Regions from separate parts of the Marinomonas mediterranea MMB-1 genome, predicted to be linked through region 1. Evidence: predicted binding sites of a transcription regulator. Region 1 holds the regulator's gene; the other holds the start of a gene.
What was found. Region 1 encodes FNR, which switches genes on or off when oxygen is low (the NO sensors DNR and NnrR bind a similar motif). Its sites were predicted from a motif close to TTGATNTANATCAA; they were not measured.
Positions count from the first base shown of each region.

Region 2: MARME_RS13225 (cytochrome ubiquinol oxidase subunit I) is a predicted target of FNR. The motif match lies at 1,330-1,343, and genes of this name have one in related genera.

Region 1 covers NC_015276.1:2,377,371-2,382,041, forward strand. Annotated here, with positions in the region: gene MARME_RS10880 (YfaZ family outer membrane protein) at 1-91, shown strand, start outside; gene MARME_RS10885 (adenine phosphoribosyltransferase) at 239-781, opposite strand; gene fnr (fumarate/nitrate reduction transcriptional regulator Fnr) at 809-1,576, opposite strand; gene hemN (oxygen-independent coproporphyrinogen III oxidase) at 1,593-2,963, opposite strand; gene MARME_RS10900 (alpha/beta family hydrolase) at 3,334-3,921, shown strand; gene tusA (sulfurtransferase TusA) at 3,938-4,180, shown strand; gene MARME_RS10910 (CBS domain-containing protein) at 4,320-4,671, opposite strand, start outside.
Region 2 covers NC_015276.1:2,906,835-2,911,505, reverse strand. Annotated here, with positions in the region: gene MARME_RS13230 (sensor domain-containing diguanylate cyclase) at 1-1,223, shown strand, start outside; gene MARME_RS13225 (cytochrome ubiquinol oxidase subunit I) at 1,574-3,151, shown strand; gene cydB (cytochrome d ubiquinol oxidase subunit II) at 3,156-4,292, shown strand; gene cydX (cytochrome bd-I oxidase subunit CydX) at 4,456-4,563, shown strand; gene cydD (thiol reductant ABC exporter subunit CydD) at 4,567-4,671, shown strand, end outside.

The sequences.
Region 1 (4,671 bases):
TTACGGACAAACCAGTGTCGAATTTGATAATCGAAATGATGCCGTTGATATGAACCAAGGTATTGGTCTAGGTGTTGTGGCAGACTTTTAATTCAGCGGAAGCTCAATAGGCTTGCAGCTTAACGTGGCGTCAGTTTAAAGGTCGCTGTAATGTAAGTGCGCTGTTTGGCTAAAGAAATAAAAAAGGTGGTCTAAAAAGACCACCTTTTTTATTTGTACTGTATTTTACGAGGTGTTTTTAATCACCTTCGTAAGCGCATAACGCAAATACAGGTGTTTCTGACGCTTGTATTTTTTGACTACCACCCAAATCAGGCAAATCGATGATTGCTGCGACTTCCTTTATATTTGCGCCTTGCTGTTTAAGCAAAGACATAGCAGCGAAAAGCGTTCCACCCGTTGCGATTAGGTCATCAAACAACAAAACTTGTGCACCTTCGTGAACACTGCCTTCTTGTATCTCAAGCTCGGCTTCACCGTACTCTAAAGCATACGATTGTGAGATAGTCTTGCCTGGTAGCTTACCTTTTTTTCGCACTAGTATAAGCGGCTTGCGAAGTTCATACGCCAACACTGAGGCAATCAAAAAACCACGAGCATCGATACAAGCAATATGGCTAATATCACTATCGATATATCGGTGTACGTATGCGTCTACCACCATGCGCATCCCTTTAGGGTCGCTAAAAATAGGGGTAATGTCTCGGAAGCTGATACCTGGTTTTGGCCAGTCTTCAACCGTGCGAATTAGAGATTTTACATAGAAATCATCGTAAAGCATAAATAGAGGTGCCTTAGCATTTTACTTTTATTCAAACTTTAAAATACTATCACAATCTTCGTTCTTACCAACAAGTTTTTGCATCTCATCGATATCGATTAAGGTAATTTCTTTTCCCTCTACTTGGATTAGCTCATTTTTCTGAAAGCGGGTCATAACACGACTTACCGTTTCGACAGCTAGGCCGAGATAATTACCAATTTCTCCGCGTGACATCGAAAGTCTAAATGCAGTTGCAGAATAGCCTCGGCGCTTAAAGCGATCGGATAAATTAATTAAAAAAGAAGCGACTTTTTCATCTGCACTTTTTTTACCTAGCAATACCATCATATCTTGATCGTTACAGATTTTGCGGCTCATAATCTTGAATAGCTGTCGCTTTAGTGATGGGATTTGCTCTGAGAGTGCTTCTAGATGAGAAAAGGGGATCTCACACACAGTTGTCGTTTCAAGCGCTTTCGCTGACACAGGGTAGATGTCATTATTAATACCACTAAGTCCCAAAAGCTCACTCGGGCAATAAAAGCCTGTGATTTGCTCTTCGCCATTTCCTGTTAGATTAAAGGTTTTTAAGGTCCCGGTTCTGACAGCAAATACTGAGTCAAACTTTTCCCCTTGGCGAAATAGTAGTTCACCTTTCTTCAAGGGGCGCTTGCGCTCAATAATTTGATCAAGTCGGTTAACGTCTTCATCGACCAACGCAATGGGCAAGCATAGCGCAGCAAGACTGCAATTCTGACATTGAGAAGTAAGCTTGCTGTTAAATCTGTTTTGCTGAGTGTGTGTGTACGCCATGGAACGCTCCCTGATCTCAAATGATTTTTGAAAATGTAGTTTGTTTGTTTAGGTACTGGTCAAAAAGCATGCATACTCGTCGTACCAGTAATCGACCAACAGCGGTTACCGTTATTATTATATGGTCGGTCTCTCGATCAATTCTTACAATGCCGTCTTTCTTAAGCTGTTCAAGGCCCTCAATTTCTTTGGTAAAGTAGTGCATAAAATTAAGGCGGTATTTTGTGCTTATTTCTCTCGAATCTAAACAAAAGTCACACATTAACTTCATAATAACATCATGACGAATCATATCATCACGCGTGCTGATGTAACCCTTCATTATAGCAAGTTGACCATTCTCAACGCTATTTTGATACAGTGCAAGATCAGAGTGATTTTGTACGTAAGTTCCATCTATTTTGCTAATTGCTGACACGCCGAAGGCAATTAGATCAGTATTTGCATTGGTCGTATATCCTTGAAAATTTCTTTGTAATTCGTGATTGTCTTGGGCAACGGCTAATGGATCGTCTGGCTTTGCGAAGTGATCCATGCCTATATAGCGATATCCCGCTCTCATTAGCGCATTGATCGACTCTTTTAGTATAGACATTTTTTCGTCAGCTGAAGGTAAGTCTTCATCGTTTATACGACGTTGGGCAGCAAAGCGACTTGGGAGATGAGCATAATTAAATACGGAAATCCTTTCAGGATTTAATTCAATGACGCTGTCAATAGTCTGCATAAATGAGGTGGTCGTCTGATGAGGAAGCCCATAGATTAAATCGAAGTTAACGGACTTAAATCCCGCTGTTCTCACGTCATCGAGCACTTTTGCGACAAGCTCTCGACTTTGTTCTCTATGGATTGCTTTTTGCACGACAGGATCGAAATCCTGTATGCCAAGACTAACTCGGTTAAACCCGAACTCTTTTAGAAGCACAAGTTGAGCGTTATCGACTTCTCTAGGATCAATTTCAATACTAAAGTCCTGGCTATCATCTTTTACCAAGTTGAAATTTTCTTCAACATGCTTAAAAAGAGTGCGCATATTATCGACAGATAGAAAAGTAGGGGTTCCACCTCCCAAATGCAGCTGAGTTACTTTTCTGTCTCGATCTAGCATGAGTGCGCGCAAACGCATTTCTTCTGCAAGCAACTCAACATATTCTGCACCTTTGTCGTATTTTTTAGTCACTACTTTATTGCAAGCGCAGTAGTAACAAAGATGAGCGCAGAACGGAATATGAAAGTACAAACTAATAGGTAAGTTTGATCCTTCCATCATTCTGCCAATCAATTCCATCTTGCTTACATCACCCGTAAATTGAGGTGCGGTCGGATAGGATGTGTATCTCGGACCGGAAATATTATATTTTTGGATTAGATTAGAATCCCAAAGCATTTGTATGTCCTATTAAATTTTCTAATACTTAGTTTACTCTTTCCTAAAAGTGGTTTTCTGATCTGAGTCAATAAACTGATTTCCGTATTGGAAACTGCAGTTTGGTTATTCGGATTTTGGAAGGTGGTCAGATTTGAGAGGGGTGAAGGAATGTTCTAGTCGTCAGTGAGCTTGGCTTCTTGTGGCAGGTGTTTGGGTGTTGGTGTGAAGAGCTGTGAAATAAGATTAAAAGAATTATACGTATAATTTTTACAATAATTATTAATAGTAATCTAAGGAAAAGTATCTCCGCGAGACCCACTCTATTTTTCTGGAATTCGAGACAATTTACATTTAACCTTATCGCTCTTATTAATCTCTTTTGAGTACCATGAACAACATCACAATTTATCTATTGCATGGAGCCGGTGCAGGGCACACTAGTGAGTTTCTGACAGAACTTAATGAGCAACTAAGCTCTGCTACAGGCCTTGAAGTAAAAGCGATAACGCTTTCTTATATGAAAACGATGGAAGAGACTCTCTCTAGACGACCGCCTCCAAAATTTGAAAAACTCGTCGATGAGGTTAAAGGTTTGATCCCATCCGACGAACCTTGCATCATCATAGGAAAGTCGATGGGAGCGAGAATCGCAACCCAGTTAACCGTTAGCCACAATGTAAAAGGCGTCGTCTGTTTTGGCTTTCCATTTTACCCCGCCCGAAAGACAGAGAAGCATCGGCTCAGCTACTTAGCAGCCGTCACTAAGCCTTGCCTCATATTTCAAGGGGATCGTGATACGTTGGGCAATCAGGAGTGGGTTGAGCAGCAAGTACTTCCTGAAACGGTTGATGTTCGCTGGGTAGAAGGCGCGGATCATGACTTCAAAAGAGCTAAAAAATACAATACAACCTTAAGTCAGCTCTTACATCAATTAAGCCAATTGACACAAACATGGATAACAAAGAATTGCCTTTAATAAGGGGAAGTAATCAATGGTAGATTCGGATTTTGCGGAACACGCCACATTAGATGCACAGGGCCTTTACTGTCCTGAGCCAGTCATGATGCTGCATGCAGAAATGAGAAAATTGGCGTCTGGACAAATACTTAAAGTATTGGCAACGGACCCATCGACACAAAGGGATATTCCAAAGTTTTGTAATTTCTTAGGGCACCCATTGCGAAAACAAACTCAAGAAGGAGAGGTGTTCCTCTATTGGCTTGAGAAAAAGTAGCGGCTTTTAAAAAAATGGCGCCTTTAAAACTCACAAGACCATAAAAGCACAAAGCGCCATCACCTGAATTAAGACAATGACGCTTTACTATCTCAGCAGTCGAGTGGTTCAATATATGAGCCACTCAATAAGAAATGATTTACGCGACTCTTAGTCTACGGCTGTTGGCGTAGTCTTTTGTAATTACTTCATAAAGCCTTGCGAAGCTAGTAGGGCGAGATAGGTCTACATTGATTTTCAATTGCCTAATAATATCATGCGCTGAAACCAAGCCTCGAATAGCCTGAGACTCTTCATCCACAACCAAAAGGTGTTGATACTTATTTTCTCTCTGGCTAAACAGCAAAGACTCTACATCCACTCCTTTCAATGAAGTGTAAGAAAGCGCAAGCAGGTTTTCTTTCGCTCTCATTACATCGATAGCAAGAAGTTCTTCTCGGCTATAGCCTTGTGCAGCCTGCTTGATGAATGTTTCATCACTTAGATCTTCC
Region 2 (4,671 bases), 530 kb from region 1:
TTGTTCATGATTGGTATTTAGAGGGGGAAAAAACACCCGATCAGATGGTGAACTACCTCAAAAACATTCAAACGAAATACGACACAATCACAGCATTTTTTGTCTCAGAACAAACGCGAAAGTATTACCACAGCTCGGGGGTACTGAAAACCGTGTCTGAGAGTGACGTTCACGACGCTTGGTACTTCGAAGCAAAATCTTCCTCTCTTCCCAATGTTATAAATATTGACAGCGATACGGCCGACGCAGAACGTATAACGGTATTTGTAAACTATCGAGTTATAGATAATTCGGGTGTTTTTTTAGGGGTGATCGGTGTTGGCCTGTCCATGAACTTGGTTGATTCTCTGATTGAATACTTCGACGCGCGCTATGGTCGCAATGTGTATTTTATCGACCGCTCTGGCGAGGTGATGTTTAATGGCGCGCACCAACATGACCTTTCTTTTCGAGAGACGAATAAAGCGTCGTTTGAGCAAGCATTTTCGTCAATGGTTACCGCTGATTCGAGTTCCGTTTCGTTTAATGCTCCGCAAGGCAAGACTGTATTTTTGAACAGTCGTTATATTCCTGAATTTAATTGGTATTTGATCGTAGAACAAGTTGAAGACGGTGACACCGAAGAGGTCGAAAGAGCCCTAATCATTAATTTGGTGCTGTCTGGTGTCGTGAGTCTATGTATTTTGGCCTTCGTACACTGGGTCACTCGAGGGTACAGCAATAAATTAGAGCGAATGGCACGCTACGATCATTTAACCGGAGCGGTCAACCGCCAAACATTAGATGTATTGTTTCAGAAAGCGATTGGTTCCTCGAATAAAAAGCAAGAAGCGCTTTCTTTGGTGTTGATCGATATTGATCACTTCAAAAAGGTGAACGATAACTTTGGGCATCAAGCGGGTGACAAAGTGATATCTGGGGTGGCTAGGATCATGAAAAACCTGCTGCACAAAGAGGATATTATTTGTCGTTGGGGCGGAGAAGAATTTCTATTCATTCTGTCCAATACCGATAAAAGCAAAGCGACGTCATTGATTAAGACGCTATTGAATCGTATCGAAGACACGAAGTTTGACGTGGGTGAGAGTACGGTATCCATCACAATAAGTGCAGGTCTGACTCAGCTTAACACCGATGAATCTTTACCTCAGGCGATTGCCCGTGCGGATGCGCGACTGTATCAAGCCAAAAAAGAAGGGCGCAATACGTTCAGAAGTGGTTAATGACTTTTGAGCGTCTCGCTTTTACTTCCTTTTATTCGTGTTTTTATTCTTTCTTTCACTTTTTCTTTTGGCAGTTTTTTTTCAATTTTGAATGCCTGCCAAAAACATGATCTAGATCATAAAATGTCGATCATCTTGGTTGCTGAGCCTAGTCTAGGCCGAGTTTCTTGATCTAACGCAATACTCTTTTCTGCACCCTTACCCATAATGCGTACTTATATTAGGTCTCGATGGACGAGGCTTAATAGTGTGGCGGTTGAACAACAAGAGCATACAGCAAACCAATATTTGGTTTCACTAAATGCCTGATAAAAAACGCCTTTCATTTACGTATAACATGGGTTGAGATCATGATTAACGAAGCAGTCGTAGATCTGTCAAGGTTACAGTTCGCTCTAACGGCCATGTACCACTTTTTGTTTGTACCTCTGACCTTGGGCATGTCTTTTCTTCTTGCGATTATGGAGTCTGTATATGTCATTACAGGCAAGCAAGTTTATAAAGACATGGTTAAATTTTGGGGCAAGTTGTTTGGTATTAACTTCGCACTGGGTGTAACAACCGGTTTGACGATGGAATTTCAATTCGGAACAAACTGGTCGTACTACTCACACTACGTAGGAGACATCTTTGGTGCTCCTTTGGCAATCGAAGGCCTAATGGCGTTTTTCTTAGAATCGACGCTAGTCGGTTTGTTCTTCTTCGGTTGGGATAGACTTAGCAAAGTAAAACACTTACTAGTCACTTGGGGTGTTGCGTTAGGCTCTAATTTATCCGCGCTTTGGATTTTGATCGCGAACGGCTGGATGCAAAACCCGGTCGGTTCTGAGTTCAACTATGAAACCATGCGAATGGAATTGGTCGATTTCGGTGCTTTGTTATTCAACCCAGTGGCTCAGGTGAAATTTGTACACACTGTGTCAGCGGGTTATGTAACCGGTGCGGTATTCGTATTAGCTATTTCTAGCTACTACCTACTTAAAAATCGTGATCTTGCCTTTGCACGCCGTTCTTTTGCCATTGCCTCTGCTTTCGGTTTAGCTGCGTGCCTAAGCGTTATCATCTTGGGTGACGAATCTGGCTATGAGTTAGGCGAAGTTCAACGAGTAAAATTGGCAGCAGTCGAAGCCGAGTGGGAAACCCACGAAGCGCCAGCGCCTTTTACTGTGATCGGCTTTCCTAATCAAGAACTGGAAGAAACGGAGTTTGCGCTGCGTATACCTGGCTTAATGGGGTTGATCGCAACTCGCTCTCTTGATGAAGAAGTCATGGGGATCAAAGAGCTTAAAGAGCACAATCGCCAGCGTATTATCAATGGTATTTACGCCAACCAGTTGCTTGAAGAGCTACGTGATGGTTCTCAAGATCCGCTAGTGAAAGAAAACTTTGATAAGGTAAAAGACGATCTTGGTTACGGTCTGTTGGTGACTGCCTTTTCAGAAGATATGAACAACGTGACCTCTGAGCAGATCGATATGGCCGTGGATTACTCTATTCCACATGTCGCGCCTTTGTTCTTCTCTTTCCGTATCATGGTTGCGTGTGGCTTCTTTATGTTGCTCGTCTTTGCCATTGCTTTCTACCAAAATGCGCGCCGCAAGATTGGTACTAACTCTTTCTTCTTAAAAGTGTGTTTGTTCACCTTGCCTATGCCTTGGATCGCCTGTGAGACAGGTTGGTTTGTCGCGGAATATGGTCGTCAGCCTTGGGCTATTGGTGAGGTATTACCGGTCAATGTCGCCGCTTCCAATCTAACTGCCGGTGAGATTTGGTTATCTATGGGGCTTATGACCTTGCTGTATACCGTCTTCTTAATCGCTGAAATGTACCTAATGATTCGCTTTGCGAAGCAGGGGCCATCCAGCTTGCATACTGGTCGCTATGCGCTTGAAAAAGAGACTGAGCAACTAAAAGCACAAGGGGTATAAGAAGATGGATTACGAAATTCTAAAAGTCATTTGGTGGGTGCTGGTGGGTGTCTTGCTAATCGGTTTCGCCGTTACCGACGGCTTTGATATGGGGGTTGGCTCTTGGTTGAATATCTTGACCAAGGAAGACAGCGAACGCCGTATCATGATCAACTCAATTGCGCCGCACTGGGATGGAAACCAAGTATGGTTAATCACCGCTGGTGGCGCACTATTTGCGGCATGGCCTATGGTCTATGCGACGTCTTTCTCAGGCTTCTACTTCGCGATGATTTTGACATTGGCGGCTTTGTTCTTCCGTCCTATCGGTTTTGACTATCGTTCTAAACTGGAAGACAAAACATGGCGTAGTGCATGGGACTGGGGAATCGGCTTCGGCTCTGCTGTACCACCAATCATCTTTGGTGTCGCGTTCGGAAACCTTTTACAAGGTGTACCGTTTGAGTTTGATAAGTTTATGCACGTGACGTACACAGGGTCATTCTTTGGTTTATTAAATCCGTTCGCGATTTTATGTGGCTTAGTTAGCTTACTTATGATCATGACGCAAGGTGGTGCATGGTTGCTGATGAAAACCGAAGGCAGCTTACACAATCGCGTCGCGTTCGGAACCTTGATCTCTGGTGTATTGGCCGCTCTGTTGTTTGTTCTTGCCGGTGTCTGGTTAGCGATGGGAATTGATGGTTACGTCTTGACCAGTGCTGTTGACGGCAATGCAGCGATGACGCCGTTAATGAAAACAGCGGAAGTACAAGAAGGCGCGTGGCTTGCTAACTATGAAAAAGTGCCTGCTTTAATGTTGGCTCCTATTCTAGGGATCGCTGGTATGTTGATCGCGGCAGTGTCTGCAAAAGCAGGGAAGGGCGGAAGTGCATTCTTATTCTCTTCTCTGGGCATCGCTGGCATTATCGTGACGGCGGGTGGCTCTATGTTCCCGTTCTTAATGCCTTCTTCTAGCTTCCCAAGTATGAGTTTGACAATGTGGGATGCGACATCAAGTGAAACAACCATGATGATTATGTTTGTTGTGGCTTGTATCTTCGTACCGATTGTCTTGGCATACACACTGTGGAGTTACATCGTTATGTTTGGTCGCTTAACAAAAGAGCACATCGCTAAAAACAACCATTCTTTGTACTGAGTGCGTTGATTATACGGACCTTCAAACTGGCTAAGACTCATCAGTTTGGAGGTCAATAAGCGGCACAGGACTATAGTAAATGTGTCGGCAACGTTGTTACGTGACGATAGGGAGTGGAGAGCAATGTTCTCTACTCTATCACCCAAATTAAGAGAGATAGATTATGTGGTATTTTGCATGGGTTCTAGGGGTATTATTGGCTTGTTCATTCGGCATCATTAATGCGGTATGGCTTGATTTCAAAGGCTACGAAGGCGAGCCACAGGACTAAGCTATGAAAAAGGCCAATGTTAAAAACAGCAACAAGGCCGACAAACGCTCTGGACGTGTGGTCACTCCAGAGCGTTTGTTTCTAAAAGACCTTGCTCAATCGCAGTCT